3 regions of the Vibrio breoganii genome follow, and region 1 is predicted to be linked to each of the others. Evidence: riboswitches for the same ligand, from Rfam matches in the RefSeq annotation. Region 1 holds a riboswitch; each other region holds the start of a gene.
What was found. Region 1 has a riboswitch for thiamine pyrophosphate ahead of thiD (bifunctional hydroxymethylpyrimidine kinase/phosphomethylpyrimidine kinase). Riboswitches for the same ligand answer to the same signal wherever they lie in the genome.
Positions count from the first base shown of each region.

Region 2: another riboswitch for thiamine pyrophosphate. It lies ahead of OCU35_RS00145 (thiamine phosphate synthase); the one in region 1 lies ahead of thiD (bifunctional hydroxymethylpyrimidine kinase/phosphomethylpyrimidine kinase).
Region 3: another riboswitch for thiamine pyrophosphate. It lies ahead of thiC (phosphomethylpyrimidine synthase ThiC); the one in region 1 lies ahead of thiD (bifunctional hydroxymethylpyrimidine kinase/phosphomethylpyrimidine kinase).

Region 1 covers NZ_AP024865.1:759,503-766,630, forward strand. The annotation lists gene thiM (hydroxyethylthiazole kinase) at 1-325, opposite strand, end outside; gene tenA (thiaminase II) at 354-1,019, opposite strand; gene OCU35_RS16520 (ABC transporter substrate-binding protein) at 1,029-1,982, opposite strand; gene OCU35_RS16525 (ABC transporter substrate-binding protein) at 2,005-2,958, opposite strand; gene OCU35_RS16530 (ABC transporter permease) at 2,992-3,786, opposite strand; gene OCU35_RS16535 (ABC transporter ATP-binding protein) at 3,779-4,549, opposite strand; gene thiD (bifunctional hydroxymethylpyrimidine kinase/phosphomethylpyrimidine kinase) at 4,558-5,382, opposite strand; TPP riboswitch at 5,444-5,541, opposite strand; gene OCU35_RS16545 (cupin domain-containing protein) at 5,595-6,254, opposite strand; gene OCU35_RS16550 (nitroreductase family protein) at 6,331-7,059, shown strand; gene OCU35_RS16555 (phospholipase D family protein) at 7,089-7,128, shown strand, end outside.
Region 2 covers NZ_AP024864.1:26,618-33,745, forward strand. The annotation lists tRNA gene OCU35_RS00110 (tRNA-Glu) at 1-57, shown strand, start outside; tRNA gene OCU35_RS00115 (tRNA-Lys) at 60-135, shown strand; tRNA gene OCU35_RS00120 (tRNA-Val) at 201-276, shown strand; rRNA gene OCU35_RS00125 (23S ribosomal RNA) at 600-3,489, shown strand; rRNA gene rrf (5S ribosomal RNA) at 3,580-3,695, shown strand; tRNA gene OCU35_RS00135 (tRNA-Ser) at 3,778-3,868, shown strand; gene crcB (fluoride efflux transporter CrcB) at 4,098-4,481, shown strand; TPP riboswitch at 4,521-4,634, shown strand; gene OCU35_RS00145 (thiamine phosphate synthase) at 4,714-5,898, shown strand; gene OCU35_RS00150 (HesA/MoeB/ThiF family protein) at 5,888-6,649, shown strand; gene thiS (sulfur carrier protein ThiS) at 6,642-6,851, shown strand; gene OCU35_RS00160 (thiazole synthase) at 6,854-7,128, shown strand, end outside.
Region 3 covers NZ_AP024865.1:971,458-978,585, reverse strand. The annotation lists gene OCU35_RS17360 (VWA domain-containing protein) at 1-27, shown strand, start outside; gene OCU35_RS17355 (BatD family protein) at 17-1,315, shown strand; gene OCU35_RS17350 (LysR family transcriptional regulator) at 1,342-2,250, shown strand; gene OCU35_RS17345 (hypothetical protein) at 2,699-3,019, opposite strand; TPP riboswitch at 3,244-3,342, shown strand; gene thiC (phosphomethylpyrimidine synthase ThiC) at 3,452-5,383, shown strand; gene OCU35_RS17335 (alkaline phosphatase family protein) at 5,647-7,128, opposite strand, start outside.

The DNA.
Region 1 (7,128 bases):
GAGAAACCTCTGTACGTAGCGTACTTGCGCCACAGCCAACCGGATCGAGAATCACAGTTTTGCCATTGATGTTAGCCTGCTCAACGGCAAACAACATACGCGGGATCCATACGCTATCCAACGTGCCGATGTTGATGACTAAGCTACCAGCAAAGCTCATCATCTCTGCCATTTCTTGAGCTGAGTGCGCCATGATAGGAGAAGCGCCAATAGCCAACAGTGCGTTAGCCGTGTTGTTCATCACTACGTAGTTAGTTACGTTCACAACCAAAGGTTTGCTATCACGAAGTGTTTGCAGACTTTGGGCAATTTGTTGTTTATCCATTTATATAATCCTATTTAACGGCCTACTATCATCGAATCGAATTGTAGCCTTGTTCCCAAAATGCGATTTCCATGCGTGTCGCAGTTCTAAATACCTCGATTAATTCTTTGCCTCGAGCGCTTTCTAGCGGGATATCAGCAATTAATTGATCAAGATTCTCTATGCACTTCACTACGCCTTGCTGGAACTCTTCGCCCGAATACATTTCAAGCCAACTGCGGTACGGATTCCCTTCCAGTTTGGTTGTATCACGCTTAGCAAGATTATCGCCAATAACACCATAACCGATGGCACAAGGAGCGAGTGCCGCATAGAGATCAACCAGATCACCCGCATTACCCGTATCGAGCACATAGCGCGTGTAGGCCACTGTACCAAAGTCTTCAGTTTCAGCTTCCATCTCTTGTTCACTAATGCCCCACTTCTCACAAAACTCGATGTGATGACCAATCTCAGAATCAAGCAAGTTGTGTAAGCTGGGTAGCGCATTTCGCATCTGAGAAAGACTTTTTGCTTTATAAATCGCTAAGGCATAGGCGCGCGTGTATTGCTTCAAAAACAAGAAGTCTTGTTTTAGATAATGAAGAAATACCTCATGTTGCAAAGTACCATCCGCCAATTGATGGACAAAGTCGTGTTCAATGTAGCTATTCCACTCTTGCTGGCAGGCTTCGATTAGTTGTTGGGTATTCATGGGGTTACCTTAAAACGTTGGCAAATATTTAGCGCTGTTTGGAACGCTATTGATGATCTTATTCTCAAACATAAACTGTGCGTAATTATCATAACGCTGACGGTCAACTGCCGCTGGGCGCAACGCAAAGCGGGTTAATGTGTCTTCCCACGCGCGGCGGTTTAGCTCGTTGTCCAGCGTATCTGGGTTATAAGCCACAAACTCCTTCCACGCTTGCTCTGGGTGATTCACAATATACTGTGTGGCTAACTCAATCGCTGAGTTAAAGCGCTTCAATGCTTCAGCGTCATAGCTGTTCGCATTGGCAACAAAGACCAATTCATCGTAAGCAGGTACGCCGTGCTCTTCTGGGAAGAATGCTTTGGCTTTAAAGCCCTCTAGTGCAAGCTGGTTGGTTTCAAAGTTGCGCAGTCCGCCCCAAATCGCATCTACTTTTCCAGAAGCCACCGACGACGACAGTGCCCAACCAACATTAATGATCTCTACATCAGAGAATTGAAGGCCCGCAGAGCGCAGCATAGTGCCAATGGTCGCTTCTTCATTGCCTGCAATGGCAACGCCGACTTTCTTGCCTTTCAGATCTGCAACAGAGTTGATCTTGCCGTTATCGATAACCATCAGAGTATTGAGTGGTGTAGAAATCAATGTGCCACTGCGAATGAGCGGCAAACCTGCTGCCACATCAATAGTCAATGTCGGTTGGTACGACACAGCTAGGTCGATCTTATTTGCCGCCACCAATTTTGCAGGAACACTTGGGTCTGCAGGCTCTTGGATATTCACCTTTAAACCTTGAGCTTCAAACAAGCCTCGCTCTTGAGCAATAACAATTGGGCCATGGTTTGGGTTAACAAACCAATCCAGCATCAGGGTAAGCTCTGTTTGTTTAGCTTGCGATAATGGGCTGAGCAAAAGAGTAGAACTGGCAAGCAATGCAAACAGTTTTGAGGTAAATCGTTTCATGGGTCTTCCTTGTGACACTGGCTTAAAAATTAATGAGGTAGTTATTGCTATCAGGGATAGTCTTGATGATCTTTAGGTCGTACATAAACTGACTGTAATCATCGTAGCGCTGCTTATTCACCGCCGACGGGCGCAAAGCAAAGCGGGTCAAGGTATCAATCCAAGCTCTATGGTTGAGCTCGTTATCCAAAGTGTCTGGGTTATAGGCGATAAACTCTTTCCACGCCGTTTCTGGATGATTCACTATGTATTGAGTGGCTAACTCCAGAGCCTTATTAAAGCGCTGAATTGCCTCTTTATCGTAGTTTTTTGCATTGGCCACAAACATCAACTCATCATAAGGCGGGATGCCGTGCTCTTCAGGAAAGAAGCTCTTAGATTTGTAGCCTTCAAGATCTAACTGATGAGATTCAAAGTTGCGCATTCCGCCCCAAATCGCATCGACTCTTCCCGATGCTAGTGAGGAAGACAGCGCCCAGCCAACATTCACAATCTTGATATCTGAATAATCGACATTTTCATTACCCAGCATCTTGCCGATAATGGCTTCATCTGTACCCGATACAGATACGCCAACGGTTTTACCCTTTAGATCAGACAAAGAATTGATCTTGCCGTTATCTAATACGGTTAGCGTATTTAACGGCGTTGCCAGCAGAGTACCACTCCACACCAAGGGCAAACCTGCGGCTACATCAATGAGAAATGAAGGTTGATAAGAGATGGCGAGGTCTACCTGATTGGCAGCCACAAGCTTTGAAGGAACACTTGGGTCAGCAGGCTCTTGAATGGTTACCTTTAGGCCTTGCTCGGCAAACATGCCTTTCTCTTGAGCAATCACGATAGGGCCATGATTTGGGTTAACGAACCAATCCAGCATCAAGGTCAGCTCTTTGTCCTTCGCAGAAGCACTCGCGCTCACTAAAAGCGCAATACCGGCCAGTACTGCACTGAATGTATTTTTAAACAAGGTCATGTCTCTTCCTTAACGACATTAAAAGATTGGCAGTTAATCAAACTGCCAAGGGATAAATTTGTTGAGTAGTCTGTCTGTGATGAAATAAAGGGTGACCGAGATAAGTGCCAGAATAAACAGCGCCGCAAACATCTCATCAATCATCATTCGCGCGTTGGCCTGAAGCATCAAATAACCAAGACCAGCGCTAGAGCCAACCCACTCGCCCACTACTGCACCAATTGGCGCAACCACCACAGCCACACGAATACCAGAGGCCAATGCTGGCATGGCTGCAGGTAATCGAACTTGTGTGAGTTGTTGCCAACGCGAGGCTCCCATGGTTTTGCTCAAATCAAGGTAGCCCTTTGGCGTATTACGCAGTCCGTCATAACAACATGTGGTCACGGGGAAAAAGATAATTAGAGCAGCCATCACAACCTTTGAGGCTATGCCATAGCCAAACCAAAGCATGAGTATTGGCGCAATGGCAAAAACGGGAATCGCTTGCGAGGCAATCAATATAGGCAGTAACCAACGGCGCAGAGGTTCGAACAGCAACATCTGTAGGGCAAACATCAGGCCCATGCTAAGGCCTAACAACAGCCCTAGAACAATCTCTTGCGAGGTAACAATCGTATGTTGAAGAAGTACATCACTGCGACTGCCAAGACGATCAAATACCGCAATGGGCTCAGGCAAGATAAAGCTTGGTAAATCAAAGAATGATACCGTTGCCTGCCATAAGCCAAGCACCACCAAGCATGAGATGATCAAGCGCATCACGTGAGAAGTATTTGCTTTTACTCGGCTGGTAAGGCCTTGCTGAATAACGACTTGTTTAGTCATCACGACCTCCCAATTGCTCGATAATGCTTTGTTGAAGCTCGGCCATTTCAGCATTGATCAGGCGCGGTGTATCTCCACTTGGCACAGGCACAGTTTCAATCTCTACTGGCTGAGATTGCATCAGATAGATATGGTCGCTAAGGCGTAAGGCTTCTTGTGGATCGTGGGTAATCAAAACCACCGTTTTACCTTCAAGCATCTCACAAGCAAGATCTTGCAGACGATAGCGCGTGACGGCATCTAACGCAGAAAAGGGTTCATCCATTAACACTACAGGCTTGTCTTGCATCAAGGTTCTTGCAAGAGCGACGCGCTGTTTCATTCCGCCGGAAAGCTGTCTTGGATAAACATCTTCCTGCCCTTCTAAACCTAATTTAGACAGCAATCTACTCGCCTGTTGTTTTCGCTCAGCCTGCTGCTGTTTATTCAGCTTTTTTTGACTAAAGCGGTCACTAAAGCACACATTCTCAAGCACATTCAGCCACGGCATTAACAAATCTTGCTGCGCCATATAGGCGATTGAGTCTGATAGATTATGCTTAAAGCCACTTTGAATAGAGCCACTCCAATGCACATCTTCAGGTAATAACCCAGCCAACAAGCGAAGTAGGCTTGTTTTACCACAGCCACTTTTACCCAGCACACTGCTAAAGCTTCCCTCAGGAAAGCGTAGATTTAGGTCGCTAAACAGGGGGGAACTTGCATCAGAGAACTGCAAGCTTCCGTTTTCAATCACTATGCCCATAGGCGAATGAATCGACATAACCTGTACTATTTGTTTAAGGCGTAGAAATGGTGCACGGGGCCGTGACCACTGCCCACTTCCAATTCATCCGCATGGGCGATGGCATTGGAAATGTAGTTCTTTCCTAAAGCGACGGATTCACTCAGTGAGCCCGTTTGAGCTAAGAAAGAAGCGATCGCTGAAGATAAGGTGCAACCCGTACCATGGGTATTTTGCGTATTCACACGCTCAACGGTAAAGGTTTCAACCTCATTAGGCGTAATAAGAAGATCAGTACTGGTAGATTCACTTTCTAAGTGACCCCCCTTAAGCAGTATCGCTTTACAGTCCAAGCCTCGAAGATCTTCAATCATCGCATTCATTTGTGCCTCGGTCGTTGGCAGAGACTGACCTAACAACGTTGCTGCTTCCGGCAAGTTTGGCGTGATGACATCCGCAAGTGGAAGAAGCTCTATTTTCAGAGTTTCGATAGCCGATTGCTGAAGAAGAAGATCACCGCTTGTTGCCACCATGACAGGGTCTACAACTAGGTATCTTGGTTGGTATTGCTTAAGTTTTCTGACTACCGCTTGAATAAGACCCGCTTCAGCAAGCATGCCGACTTTTACCGCTACAACATCAAGGTCGGTAAATACGGCGTCAAGTTGCTGTTCGATAAACTCAGCCGAAATCGGCAAAATGCCAGTCACACCCTGAGTATTTTGCGCAGTCAATGCTGTGATTACAGAGCAGGCGTAGCTACCGGTTGCTGAGATGGCTTTAATGTCGGCTTGAATACCAGCACCGCCACCACTGTCAGAGCCAGCGATAGTGAGAACAATTGGAGTCTTTTTTGATTGGGACACAGGCATTTCCTTTTCGTCAGACGAACGGAAACCAGGCCTGCTGTGCTATGGACAGTAAGATCTATAGCTAGAATGGCGACTAGTTCCCTACGTCAGCACTAACTGAATCAGGTTCCACGGGTTCGCTACTGCGATCTCAGCCTATTGGCTCCCCGACTAATACGATGGGGCGATACTAACAGAGTCAGTATGGGTAGGAAACTAGAAATAGACAAAACTCAGAGTCTAGACAATAAATGCCCTGTCTTGACATAGATAATGGTGTCTTCTTCGACAAATGGGAAATGTTGACTCTGGTGAGGGCTACGAATCCAAGTGTATTGAGGATATTGACCAAACTCATCTTGGAACTCGCCAGAAAGAACCAAAATCTCCTCTCCACCAAAATGAGAATGAGGTTGAAAGCGTTCGCCTTTCGGCCATTTTACTAAAGCCACGTTCTCAGCCTCAAAAGAATGCAAAGGCATAACCTCCAAGTTACCAATTCCCGCCAGCCAAAGCTGGGTTTGGGTATTGATTCTCACCGTGGTTTTATCTGCCTTATCAAATTGATTGAGCTTCACAAACAAGGTACACCCCTGCTCGCTAAATGGAGAGTGTTTGCTACCAGGAGGATTGCGAATATAAGTGCCCGCAGGATAATCCCCCTCCTCATCTGAGAAGACACCTTCTAGTACGAAGATCTCTTCTCCAAACGGATGACTGTGCTCAGAAAACCGAGAGCCAGCCTCGTATTTAACTATTGAGGTCACAAGTCCTGTTTCGGCCGCTTCACGCTCTAATGGTTTTCGCCATACGCCTTTGGCTGGGCTGGCCAGCCAATCCATATTCAATGCTTGTATCACAACGCCTTGTTTTACATCCATATTCAATGACATTCATTTCCCCTACTTTGTTGAAACATATCAAATTAGCTGTTACAAACACGAATCCTTAATCATTTTAGTCTTTGTTATGTCAGAACATCTTCCCTTTTCAGAATTAATTCACTCTCGCCGATCCGTTCGCAAGTACGATCAAACTGCAGATTTCGACCACGACAAGGTACAACAAGCGCTGGAGTTGACCGTGTTGAGTCCAAACAGCAGTAACATGCAGTTGTGGGAATTCCATCGAGTCATCAGTGAAGAGAAGCGTGCCGAGCTTGCGAAATACTGTATGGGGCAGAATGCAGCTAAGACGGCCAATGAAATGGTGGTTTTTGTTACTACCCCAGACAAATGGCAGCAAAGAGCTAAAATGAATGCAGCGCAGGTACGCGAGAATTTTGCGGGCAGGCCAATGGATGACATCGCAAAGCGTGCGACTAGGTACTACGAAAAACTGATTCCGTTTGTTTATAGTAATGACAGCTTGGGCATCAAAGGTTTTCTTAGAAAGCTCATGATGACCTTTATGGGCATTAAGAAACCTATGTTGAGAGAAGTCACCAAGCAAGACCTACGAGTCTGCCTGCATAAAAGCACATCTTTAGCCGCAATGACTTTTATGACTGCGATACGCGACCAAGGTTATGACACCTGCCCAATGGAAGGCTTTGATTCAGTTCGCGCTAAAAAGCTACTTGGCTTGGGTAAAAATGATGAAATCACTATGATTGTTAGCGTAGGCAAGCGAACGGAAGAAGGCATCTACGGAGAGAGACATCGAGTGCCAAACGAAGAAGTTATTTTCAAGCATTAAGCATCAACAGAGAACAAAGGAAGTCATCATTGCCAACATTTGCTCATTGGAAACTAATACTGGTTTTAT
Region 2 (7,128 bases), on a different replicon from region 1:
CTAGGACACCGCCCTTTCACGGCGGTAACAGGGGTTCGACTCCCCTACGGGATACCATTGGGTCGTTAGCTCAGCTGGTAGAGCAGTTGACTTTTAATCAATTGGTCGCAGGTTCGAATCCTGCACGACCCACCATTTCCTTTCCACAAAGGAAGTTGTTTGAATTCACTTTTATAGTGAACACAAATAGCAAACAATGTGGGCGATTAGCTCAGTTGGGAGAGCACCTCCCTTACAAGGAGGGGGTCACTGGTTCGAGCCCGGTATCGCCCACCATCTTTAAGCGCTCTTTCGAGTGTGTTTAAAAATGGTTCATTTGTTTGAATCTCGCTCTTTAACAATTTGGAAAGCTGACGATAAATAATGTGATTTCATTATTTATCAAATTTAAAAGTTCTCAAATCCTAAGTCTTTATGATTTAGGTACCAACACACATTCAAGTGTTCTTGGGAATGTATCCTTGCCAGGATGCATTCAAATTTGAGTCCGGCAAAATCGAATGTTATCTCGCTCATAATAAAGAGATAACGCACCTTGGAAACGTCATACTGCAGCGTAGCAACTGCATTGCGTTAAGCAAGACCCTTTGGGGTTGTATGGTTAAGTGACTAAGCGTACACGGTGGATGCCTTGGCAGTCAGAGGCGATGAAAGACGTAATAACTTGCGATAAGCCCAGATTAGGTAGTAATAACCATTTGAGTCTGGGATTTCTGAATGGGGAAACCCACGTGCATAAGCACGTATCATTAACTGAATACATAGGTTAATGAGGCAAACTCGGGGAACTGAAACATCTAAGTACCCGAAGGAAGAGAAATCAACCGAGATTCCGAAAGTAGCGGCGAGCGAAATTGGATTAGCCCTTAAGCTTTTAATGCGTCAGGTGAAGAGTCTGGAAAGTCTCGCAGTATAGGGTGATAGCCCCGTAACCGACAACGCATTTTAAGTGAAAACGAGTAAGGCGGGACACGTGATATCCTGTTTGAACATGGGGGGACCATCCTCCAAGGCTAAATACTACTGACTGACCGATAGTGAACCAGTACCGTGAGGGAAAGGCGAAAAGAACCCCTGTGAGGGGAGTGAAATAGAACCTGAAACCGTGTACGTACAAGCAGTAGGAGCGCCTCGAAGCGTGACTGCGTACCTTTTGTATAATGGGTCAGCGACTTAATTTTAGTAGCAAGGTTAACCGTATAGGGGAGCCGTAGGGAAACCGAGTCTTAACTGGGCGTCGAGTTGCTAGAATTAGACCCGAAACCAGGTGATCTAGCCATGGGCAGGTTGAAGGTTGAGTAACATCAACTGGAGGACCGAACCGACTAATGTTGAAAAATTAGCGGATGACTTGTGGCTAGGGGTGAAAGGCCAATCAAACCTGGAGATAGCTGGTTCTCCCCGAAAGCTATTTAGGTAGCGCCTCGGACGAATACCAATGGGGGTAGAGCACTGTTAAGGCTAGGGGGTCATCCCGACTTACCAACCCTTTGCAAACTCCGAATACCATTGAGTACTATCCGGGAGACACACGGCGGGTGCTAACGTCCGTCGTGGAGAGGGAAACAACCCAGACCGCCAGCTAAGGTCCCAAAGTATAGCTAAGTGGGAAACGATGTGGGAAGGCTCAGACAGCCAGGATGTTGGCTTAGAAGCAGCCATCATTTAAAGAAAGCGTAATAGCTCACTGGTCGAGTCGGCCTGCGCGGAAGATGTAACGGGGCTAAGCTATACACCGAAGCTGCGGCTGCATACTTTTGTATGCGGGGTAGGGGAGCGTTCTGTAAGCGGTTGAAGGTGGTCTGTAAGGGCTGCTGGACGTATCAGAAGTGCGAATGCTGACATGAGTAACGATAAAGGGGGTGAAAAACCCCCTCGCCGGAAGACCAAGGGTTCCTGTCCAACGTTAATCGGGGCAGGGTAAGTCGACCCCTAAGGCGAGGCCGAAAGGCGTAGTCGATGGGAAACGGGTTAATATTCCCGTACTTCTTATAATTGCGATGGGGGGACGGAGAAGGCTAGGTGGGCCTGGCGATGGTTGTCCAGGTTCAAGTATGTAGGCGGAAAGTTTAGGTAAATCCGGACTTTCTTAACGCTGAGATACGATGTCGAGCTGCTACGTGCAGTGAAGTCATTGATGCCATGCTTCCAGGAAAAGCCTCTAAGCTTCAGATTATAAGAAATCGTACCCCAAACCGACACAGGTGGTCGGGTAGAGAATACCAAGGCGCTTGAGAGAACTCGGGTGAAGGAACTAGGCAAAATGGTACCGTAACTTCGGGAGAAGGTACGCTCTTGGCGGTGAAGTCCCTTGCGGATGGAGCTACTAGGAGTCGCAGATACCAGGTGGCTGCAACTGTTTATTAAAAACACAGCACTGTGCAAAATCGTAAGATGACGTATACGGTGTGACGCCTGCCCGGTGCCGGAAGGTTAATTGATGGGGTTAGACTTCGGTCGAAGCTCTTGATCGAAGCCCCGGTAAACGGCGGCCGTAACTATAACGGTCCTAAGGTAGCGAAATTCCTTGTCGGGTAAGTTCCGACCTGCACGAATGGCGTAATGATGGCCACGCTGTCTCCACCCGAGACTCAGTGAAATTGAAATCGCTGTGAAGATGCAGTGTACCCGCGGCTAGACGGAAAGACCCCGTGAACCTTTACTACAGCTTGGCACTGAACATTGACCCTACATGTGTAGGATAGGTGGGAGGCTTTGAAGACGGTACGCCAGTATCGTTGGAGCCGTCCTTGAAATACCACCCTTGTAGTGTTGATGTTCTAACTTAGTCCCCTTATCGGGGATGAGGACAGTGCCTGGTGGGTAGTTTGACTGGGGCGGTCTCCTCCCAAAGAGTAACGGAGGAGCACGAAGGTGGGCTAAACACGGTTGGACATCGTGTGGTTAGTGCAATGGCATAAGCCCGCTTGACTGCGAGAATGACAATTCGAGCAGGTGCGAAAGCAGGTCATAGTGATCCGGTGGTTCTGAATGGAAGGGCCATCGCTCAACGGATAAAAGGTACTCCGGGGATAACAGGCTGATACCGCCCAAGAGTTCATATCGACGGCGGTGTTTGGCACCTCGATGTCGGCTCATCACATCCTGGGGCTGAAGTCGGTCCCAAGGGTATGGCTGTTCGCCATTTAAAGTGGTACGCGAGCTGGGTTTAGAACGTCGTGAGACAGTTCGGTCCCTATCTGCCGTGGGCGTTGGAAGATTGAAGGGGGCTGCTCCTAGTACGAGAGGACCGGAGTGGACGAACCTCTGGTGTTCGGGTTGTCATGCCAATGGCATTGCCCGGTAGCTAAGTTCGGAATCGATAACCGCTGAAAGCATCTAAGCGGGAAGCGAGCCCTGAGATGAGTCTTCCCTGGCACTTTAAGTGTCCTAAAGGGTTGTTCGAGACTAGAACGTTGATAGGCAGGGTGTGTAAGTGCTGCGAGGCATTGAGCTAACCTGTACTAATTGCCCGTGAGGCTTAACCATACAACACCCAAGGGGTTTTGTGGACTCAAAGTAGAACTTTGAATGTGTGATATAACTTTTAAATAATAGCTTTCCGAATTTTAAAATTTGCTTGGCGACCATAGCATTGTGGACCCACCTGATTCCATGCCGAACTCAGAAGTGAAACATAATAGCGCCGATGGTAGTGTGGGGTTTCCCCATGTGAGAGTAGGACATCGCCAGGCTTTAATTAAGTTTTTAGATTTAACGATCTGAAAGCAAATACTGGATAAGGCATTTATAAGACCTTAACTAGTAACAATTTGTGGAGAGATGGCTGAGTGGTCGAAAGCACCGGTCTTGAAAACCGGCAACCGTTAATAGCGGTTCTAGGGTTCAAATCCCTATCTCTCCGCCACATTACAAAAAACCGCTGATTCGTCAGCGGTTTTTTTGTATCTGTAGTATTTCAAATCCTCTTTTATAAACTCCCCAGTCTTTTGTCGTTATTTTATGCAATCTAAACTTTTGCACGATATGCGATGCATATGTTTGCTATGCTATCGATCTATATCACACAAAAGCACCTATAAGTGACAGGTGTAACTTTTTAAATGTAATCGTATTTTACGAAGGAGAACTAGGGAATGGGACAGCTTGCAACCCTTGGATTTATCGCAATTGGTGGTGCTTTTGGTGCTTGTTCGCGATATTTGATTTCTGAACTGTGTGTTGTATTGCTAGGGCGTGGTTTTCCGTATGGTACCTTGACGGTCAATATTGTAGGTTCATTTATCATGGGAACATTGATTGCCCTATTTGAAAATGAAGTGATTGCTGTCGACCCTTGGCGTCAAATCATCGGCCTTGGCTTCTTAGGTGCGTTAACGACTTTTTCTACCTTCTCTATGGATAATGTCCTTATGTTCCAACAAGGGGACTACTGGAAGGCTGGATTGAACATTGTGCTTAATGTGGTGTTCAGTATCTCTGCTGCAATGATTGGATTCCATTTAGTCTTCAAAAACTAACATGTCTGCTTTGTTCTTCTCGTAGTTTATATATAATGGAACTGCTTGTCGGAGTGCTGAAGTGTTAATCACAAGATGCTGAGACCGTGAATACGGAATTCGTTGAACCTGATACAGGGTAATACCTGCGAAGGAAACAAGGTGGTCACTTCGAAAAGCTATTGGGTTTCTATCTAATACTTGTACCATCAATCTATCCGACAAGCTGTGTTTTTTACAGAAGGATAGGGCGATGGAATCCCCGCTAAATAGTTATATACAATCTCCAACGATAACTCCTGCTTTTGATAAAGCGTTCTCACTTGTCGCTAGTAAGGCAACTACTGCTGGCTTTAGCAATGTGATAACTGCGATCTCTGCTGGAGACAGTTATGCTGTAGTCACTCCTAACCAAACATTTAAGCTTGTTGTTGAGACAAATGTAGAACAGCAGTTTTCTGCAACTATAGTCGATTCAGAGAATAATAAGCTTGCTTCCCTGATAGTTCTTCATGCTAAAGGGCAGGACTCAATCACTCTGAGTGATGGTAGCTCCTTTGAGTGGACATATAAACCTGAAGATTACCTGACCAGTTGTGACGACTATTTAGCATGGCTTCTCACCGCTTTGTCTTTAGAGTTCACTATTGAAGATGCTGCTCTTATTGCCAAAAGCGCCTTGCATGTTTCATGTGAAACATGGCCGAACCACATCAAATTCTTTCCTCAATTAGCCACAACCCATCAACAAGTGTCGGCTCGAAAATCGGCGCGATGCTTTGGCTTATATCCAGTGCTTGATAGGCTTGAGCTTGTCGATGAAATTGCCCAAAGCGATGTGAACATTCTCCAACTTAGAATTAAAGATCAGTCTAATGAGACGGTTTCTGAAGATGTGAGGCGAGCAATTCAGATCGGAAAACAGCGCGGAGTGGATGTTGTCATTAATGATTACTGGGAGCTGGCGTTAGAGCATGGTGCTTCTTGCATTCACTTAGGGCAAGAAGACCTAGCAGAGTTAGCTGACAGCCGTCTGTTAAGTAGTGACACAGGTTTAGGGATATCAACGCATGGGTATTATGAAATCATCAATGCGTTGCAGTACAAGCCTTCGTATTTGGCACTAGGGCACATCTTTCCTACTACCACAAAAGATATGCCGTCTTCTCCACAAGGCCTAATTAAGCTTAATTTATATCAGGCTCTCATCACCTCTATCGGTGAACAAAGAGGTGAAATACTGCCTTCCGTAGCGATTGGCGGGATTAACCTAGAGCGCGCTCCGTTAGTCATAGAGTCAGGTGTAACGAGTGTGGCCGTGGTGAGGGCGGTAACACAAGCGCACGATAAGCATGAAGCTGTTGCACAATTCCAACAACTGTTCGAACACCTCAATGAAAAAGTAAACCGATTAGAAGAGGCTTCTGATGCTGTCTGACCAGGAATTTTTGCGCTATCAACGCCAGATCATGCTTCCTGAGCTGGGAGAGAGTGGGCAGAGATTATTGCTCGATGCCAAGGTACTTATCGTTGGGTGTGGTGGTTTAGGCAGTGCAGTGGCGTTGCAACTGGCTGGCGCAGGTATAGGTAAGTTGGTGCTTTGTGATGACGATAGTGTTGAATTAAGTAACCTGCATCGTCAACTAAGCTACAGAGAATCGGACCTTGGCCAAGCAAAAGCGAAAGCGCTTGCGGGACAAATCCAACGACTCAATCCATCGATCAGTACTCGTAGTGTAAACAGACGAATGTCTTTAGATTTACTCAACATCGAAGTCAGCATGGCCGATCTCGTTGTGGACTGTAGTGATAACTTCCCAACAAGACAAGACATCAACAAGGCCTGTACCTTAAACCAAACCCCATTAGTATCCGGTGCAGCGATAGGCTGGGACGGCCAAGTTGCTTACTTTGATGGGCAACAACAGAGTGCTTGTTATCACTGCCTATATCCGTTCAGTGAGTCCAATCAAGCCACAAAATGCAGCGATGCCGGTGTCATGGGACCGAGTGTAAACATGATAGGCAGTCTTCAATCTATGCTCGCAATAAGAGCGATCACAGAACCTGAAACACTGAATACCGGCGAATTGATGGTGTTTAATGGACGAGAGATGAGCCACCAAAAATTTGCGATTGAGAAAGATGAAAGTTGCGCGGTATGTAGCGAGGGAAACAACAATGAATGAAGTAGTCGTAACTATTAACGAGAAGCCAACCAATATTGGTATGGAATCCAATCTTATCGAGGTATTAGATAAGCAAGGCATTCCTTCTGAGGGCTGTGCTATTGCGGTGAACAACAAGGTGATTCCAAAATCAAAATGGAACACTATTCAAATACAAAAAGGCGACACACTCTCTGTGTTCCGTGCGATAGCTGGAGGCTAACAATGCTTAAAATTGCAGATAAGACATTTAAATCAAGACTGTTCACCGGGACTGGTAAGTACGCTAATAACACCTTGATGGCATCTTCAATCGAAGCCTCTGAGTCTGAGTTAGTGACCATGGCACTGAAGCGTGTTGATGTATTTGATCGACAAGATGATATCTTGAAGCCACTGAATGACCTTGGCGTTAACCTTTTACCCAATACTTCCGGTGCAAAGAATGCAGAGGATGCAATTTTTGCCGCTCACCTCGCTAGAGAAGCCCTGCAGACAAA
Region 3 (7,128 bases), 210 kb from region 1:
AGTGAGGAGCCAAGTCATGCGAAATAACGGTTGGCGTCTTATCTTCATCGCTTTCATGTTTATGGCGTTTTCGACAAGTAGCCTTGCCAATGACATAGCGCAGTTGCAACGCAGTGGCGGGGTGCAGATAAAGAGCTGGTTGAATGATCGTCAAGATATCAAACAACCAGAGCAGGTCACTATCAATGAGCAGCTCACCCTATATATAGAGGTATCGACACCGCGCTGGTTTTCCGGCGGGACTCGAATTGGTGGCATTGAAATACCGGATGTCATAGCCAAGCAGCGCTCCCAACTAGCGGTTAATTACGCAGAGAGGCGAAAGGGCGCGACCTGGTCAGTACAGTTATGGGAGGTTGACCTATATCCGCAGAAGAGCGGAGAGTTTGTTATCCCACCGCTTGCGGTGCAGGTACAAGTCTCTATTGATAGCGGCGAGAATGTGAAAGGCAACCTCTACACTGAACCGTTGCGATTTACGGCTAGCCTGCCAAGCGGACTATTGACGGAAGAAACGCTGTGGATTAATAGCCCTAAGGCTGAAATAAGCCAGCAGTGGCAGCAGTCTAATCAAGAACTCAAAGCCGGTGATACCATTACCCGCACCATTAGCGTTGAGGCAACAGATACCTTATCGGTGTTGTTACCTCCAATAATGGCTACCGATAGCGTGAATAGAAGCAATCGCTATCAAGCGTATGCAAAGCCAGTCAGGTTATCGGACACGCAAAATCGAGGTCAGTATCAAGCTCAGAGAGTCGAAGAAGAGGTCTATGTACTGCAAACTGGCGGAGAACTCTCCTTTCCTGAGTACTCCATTTCTTGGTGGGATTCAGACAAAGGTGAGTTGCGTGAATTGAGACTTGAGGGGCAGTCTTTTAAGGTGTCTCATACCTTCTCTTCATGGGTGCGCTATTATAAAGATAACTTACTGATTACATTGTTTGTTTTTATCTCAGTTATTGGGTTTTATTTGGCGTTAAAACGCTATTATAAGAGCCAACCTAAGCCTGCTTGGTGGCTGTTTGTTCAAGAATTGAAGTTAGGTAATGAACAGCGAATCCGTGCCTGTTTGTATGCGAGATTACGCTCTCAATCGGGTGACTTACAATTGAGTGCATTGTCGAGCAGTGCTGATTGGCAAATACTAGCGAAGCAAATTCAACACGAGAAGATTTCTTTTATTAAGGGATGCTCTCTATGGCGAGAAATAGGAAGACTGGCTAATCAAAAAAATGAGCAAAGGAAATCGCATTATCTCGCTTTGCCCCAATTGGCGAGGCTAAATGAGCGCTACAAAGGCCCTAAATCTTAGCTTTGGGGTAAACACAATAGGAACCTATGAAAAGTACTGAGCTAAATTTAATCCCTTTCTTTGTCGCAGTGTACGAAGAAAGCAGTATGTCTAAAGCCGCCAATCGTCTTGGGGTCAGCCAGCCTGCGGTCAGTAAGTCTTTAAAGCGCCTACGAGAGATTTATGACGATCCTTTGTTCCACAGAAGCCCAACAGGGGTCACGCCTACGACCTTTGCTGAGGACATCTATCCTGCATTGTCTGCATCGTTTAAGAACTTCACTTCTACTCTATCCGCGACTCGGGATTTCGATCCCAAGATATCGGAGCGCATTTTTTCAATAGCCTGCATGACGCCCATTGCTTATCAGTTGATGCCTGAACTTTTACTTAAGATTAAGTCAAAAGCACCCAACATAGACCTTGAGGTACACCCTCTATTTACGGAAGATCATGAATCTGATTTGCGTTTGCAAAGATATGATTTGGTGATTGATATGAAGCCGCTAGAAAGAACGTCACTTAAGGTCGTTAAATTGGGAAGAGAATCCATCAAAGTGATTGCTCGAGAAGGGCATCCAAGGCTGTCAGGGGAGATAACGGTAGAAGAGTTCTTACAGGAAGGGCATGTCGCAGTGTCGCGCTGGAAGAGCCGAAGTGCATTGTTGTCGAGTCACCACTTTCAAGATCTCAACAAGCGAAGGATTGTTTATCGTTCCCCTGGGGTATTAGAGATGCTGCCGGTGGTATGTAAAACGGATTACATCGCTCTTTTCCCTGCCTCAGCCATTGATACTATGGCAAAGCACTATCCGATCCAGAGTTTAGAGACCCCATTTCTAGATATTTCTGAAGATATTTGCATGCTCTGGCACCCAAGTAGAACCACAGAAAATGGCCATAAATGGTTACGAAGCCAAGTGCAGTCAGTGTCAAAGGTGATCTTTAAAGATTAGCGTGATGAAGAGAAAAGGCCCACTTGGTATTATCACTCCATAGGGCCTGCTGACCTTTTGCGGTTGAATTTTGCTCGGCCAGAAGCCATTTAATCAAGGCGAGTGGCTTGCCGCCTAGTCATCTAAGCAAAAGCCGCTTAACGACGAGTAAATGGCTTCTGGCCGAGCCCTTCTGGCCGAGCCCTTCTGGCCGAGCCCTTCTGGCCGAGCCCTTCTGGCCGAGCCCTTCTGGCCGAGCCCTTCTGGCCGAGCCCTTCTGGCCGAGCCCTTCTGGCCGAGCCCTTCGGGTAGCGTTTGTTGGGCATTTCTACCGCGTTAGTCCCATTTCATGTGGAACCACCACACCTAAAAGTGACTGCCTTGTATAAATACCCAACAATTCGCTACAAAAACAACCGCAAAAGGTCAGCAGGCCCTTAAAATACCAAGAGGGTCGTTAGTCTATATGTTATAGGCTATGCCAGCGTTTACCCGCTTCGAATCCTACGAGCGACGACATACGTTCTAGGTATATCGATGGAGTGCACTGGGTGTTTTCTTGCGCTTCAGTGAACTGGTTAAAGAAAGATTTGTAGATAGTGAACATATCTTCGTTTGTACCAGTAATCGCTGTTTCTCTTGCTAGCTTTCTCGCTTTTTGAGTCAGGTAGCTCTCAATTACGCTTGATTCGCCACGCAGTAAAGCGTGTTTGTTGATCCAGCCTAACTCGCCATTTGCGATGTCAGTAGTGATAGAGCTTTTAAGCAATGATAGTTTGGATGTATCCATTGATGCATTCCTACTTAGTAATAATCAAAAGACCACTTTTTCAGTACGATTGGGCATAGTTTATGAACAAGGGTGTTGAAAAAGATCGGCGCATCCTAGATCCAGAATCGCAGTTCGTCCACAAAAATCACACTAATTTACACTTATACCCATAAAGTAGTATGCGATTGATTTAGCAGAGTAATCTGCATCTTTTCTTCGTCGAAAAGGGATTGTATACTCGAAAATACTTGTCGGAGTGCCATAAGGCTGAGACCGTTAACTCGGGATCCGTTGAACCTGATCAGGCTAATACCTGCGAAGGGAACAAGAGTAGAGATCACACCACCACAGATCTCTATCCCCAGATCATAGCTCTATCTGAGTTATGGTCTTTCTTGTTGCATCCATCCGCCAAGCATTTGATAACCCTTAATTAATAGGAAAAATGCTATGTCGACACGTAAACAAGCAAGGCTAGACGCGAAACACTTTATTGATTCTTTGTCTGTTGAGCCATACCCCAATTCCACTAAGTGTTATATCCAGGGATCGCGGGCTGATATTCAGGTGCCAGTTCGTGAAATCGCCCTTGGAGACAGTCTAGTGGGAGGCACTAAAGATGTGCCTATTTTCCAGCCCAATGAACCCATCCATGTCTATGACACCTCCGGTGTATATACAGACCCAAACCACGCCATTGATCTTTATAGCGGATTGCCAAAACTAAGAGAGCAGTGGATAGAAGAGCGCGGTGATACTGCGTTATTGGATGAGGTGAGCTCTGTGTATACGAAGTCTCGCTTGCAAGACGACACCCTTGATGATCTGCGCTACGGCAATCTTCCACGTATTCGTCGAGCAGACGAGAATCAGTGTGTCACCCAGCTCCACTATGCTCGAAAAGGCATTATTACCCCTGAAATGGAGTACATCGCTATTCGAGAGAATATGGGCAGGCAGAAATTTGCCGATGAACAGTTAAATCAGCAGCATCCGGGGCATAACTTTGGCGCAAACTTGCCTAAAGAGATCACCCCTGAATTTGTTCGCAAAGAAGTGGCTGAAGGACGCGCGATCATCCCTTCTAACATCAACCACCCAGAAGCTGAGCCTATGATCATTGGCCGCAACTTCCTGGTTAAGGTGAACGCCAATATAGGAAACTCGTCGGTCAGTTCATCCATTGAAGAAGAGGTTGAGAAACTGGTGTGGTCGACACGTTGGGGCGCCGATACGGTGATGGATCTATCCACTGGACGAAATATCCATGAGACTCGCGAGTGGATACTGCGAAACAGCCCAGTTCCTATTGGCACGGTGCCAATGTATCAAGCATTAGAAAAGGTCAACGGAGTAGCCGAGAATCTGAATTGGGAGGTGATGCGAGATACCTTGATTGAGCAAGCCGAGCAGGGCGTGGATTACTTCACCATACACGCAGGCTTGTTATTGCGTTATGTGCCAATGACGGCCAAACGCGTCACTGGCATTGTCTCTCGCGGTGGCTCCATCATTGCTAAGTGGTGTTTAGCTCACCATCAAGAAAGCTTTCTATACACACACTTTAGAGAGATCTGTGAGATCTGCGCCAAATATGACGTGGCATTATCGTTAGGAGACGGTCTGCGTCCAGGCTCAATCGCCGATGCCAATGATGAGGCGCAGTTCGCTGAACTGCGCACGCTAGGAGAGCTAACAAAGGTGGCTTGGGAGTATGACGTACAGGTGATCATCGAAGGCCCAGGCCATGTGCCTATGCATATGATTCAAGAGAACATGCAGGAGCAACTTGAGCATTGTCATGAAGCGCCGTTTTACACGCTAGGCCCGCTGACCACAGATATTGCACCGGGTTACGACCATATTACCTCGGGTATTGGCGCCGCTTTGATAGGTTGGTACGGCTGCGCCATGCTTTGCTATGTGACACCGAAAGAGCATTTGGGTTTGCCTAACAAGGAAGACGTTAAAACCGGTCTCATCACCTATAAACTGGCGGCGCATGCAGCGGATTTGGCGAAAGGGCACCCTGGTGCTCAGATACGTGACAATGCCTTGTCTAAAGCGCGTTTTGAGTTCCGCTGGGAGGATCAATTTAACCTCTCGCTAGACCCAGATACTGCGCGCGCCTTTCATGATGAAACTCTGCCTCAAGAGTCGGGCAAGGTCGCACACTTCTGCTCTATGTGTGGCCCCAAGTTCTGTTCCATGAAGATCTCCCAAGAGGTGCGAGAGTATGCCAAGGATACAAAACAAGTAGCCGAAGACCAGAGGTTAGAGATTAAGATGCTAGATGATCCCTTAGAGGGCATGCGTCAAAAATCGCAAGAGTTTCTAGAGACTGGAGCTGAGCTTTATCATCCGAAAGAGAGCGTTAACTAAGCTGTTTAGATAGGAAAAAGGCAGCTCCTTTAGAGGAGTTGCCTTAAATTTGGGTAGTACTTAAATCTGTGCAGTTCTTAAATCTGGTAGAGAAGATCCTAGATCTCCGATAGGAGCACTCGGAGATGACGGAAATTACGGAAATGACGATTGACTTTTGTTATGTGTAAAAGGTCGTTTGATGAATTCCGAAGTACCAAATTGTGTCATGCCCGAGTGCTCTTATCGGGCATCTGCTCCTATGTAGCCAACGGAAAGTCAGGTTAATCCGCGTTGACCACCTCTTTTAACACATCACCTGTAGTGCCACTTGGCGGAGTAATGCCGAGAACATTCGATAATGTTGGTGCGATATCGTAGGGTGTTACGGCGCGCTCTACCTTCTGAGCTTTGGTATTGTAGCCCGCAAAAATAACCGGAACATAGGTGTCGTAGCTCCACGGAGAGCCGTGAGTCGAAGCCACAGTCAGACCATCCATATCATTGATATAGGTGCGAGGTGCAAACACTAGATACACATCACCAGAGCGGTTAGGTTGATAATTGTTACTCACTAACTGGTTAATATGGGTATTTGCTAAACGTCCTGCCGCCACGTCGGAACTGGTTACCGCATAGGCAACCCCATCAATCTTCATCGCTTCTTCTGCAATCACCGCTTGCAGTTCAGCAAGGTTGATCTTCTTCTCTCTCACCACGTCATGGTTTAAATACACATACGGCTGAGCATAGAGTCGGAAGATCTCTTCACCCACAGCAAACTCATTTTTAAGTCTTTGCTTAAGGTTATCGGTAAGCAGTGTGGTCTTGTCGAAATACTGTGCACGCTTAAGGCCTAAAGAGGCTGCAACGGTCGAGGATTCCGGCGCACCATGGTCTGCCGAAAGCACAATCAAGGTGTTATCCAAGCCAACATGATGGTCGATGTCTTCAAACAAGGATTTCAGGGTTCTATCTAAACGGATCAGGTTATCTTCTGCCTCTAAGCTTGATGGGCCGTACAGATGCAAAACATAGTCGTTAGAGGAAAAACTGACCGCCAAGTAGTCGGTCACATCTCGAGAGCCTAGTTTCTCTTGCTGTAGTAAGGTTTTGGTAAAATCCGCAGTGAGCTCATCGCCAGCAGGACTGACGGTTAGCATGGTTGAATAATACTGGAAGCTTGCCGGCCCATAGGGGTGTGGAAAGGTTCTTTGAAAACCGGCGAGATCAAACTTTTGCTCTTGTGAGACTTCTTCTAGGGTGTATTTGTCTCTGTCCAGTGCCAGTTCCCAGCGCTTGCCTGAGTACCGTGCAGGAATATCCTTTTCGTTCCAACGCTCTACCCACGCAGGATATGCATCGTAGTAGTAGTCACTGGTGACAAAATCAGAGGTCGCCTTAGAAAACCAAAATGCTTTACCGGTATGTCCCGCTAGAGAAATTGCGCCGCGGTCCTTAATAGAGACGCCAAATACCTTGGATTGGCCACTATTCGATATAGTGAGTTCATCACTGAAGGTGGACACCAGTATTGGGGTTGGAGAGCGGCCATCTTTGGTGGCAGCACGCTGTGTCGGATCAATCTCGGTGGATTTATTCACATCAGCGCCACTGGTCAGCAAGCTGTAGTCGCCATCTTCTACGTTATAGATCAGACGTTCTAGACTGCGGTCATACCAAACATTACCTACCATGCCATGTACTGAGGGGGGAGCACCTGTGGCAAGCGATACGTGGCCTACAATGGTCTCGGTGTTTCCGTG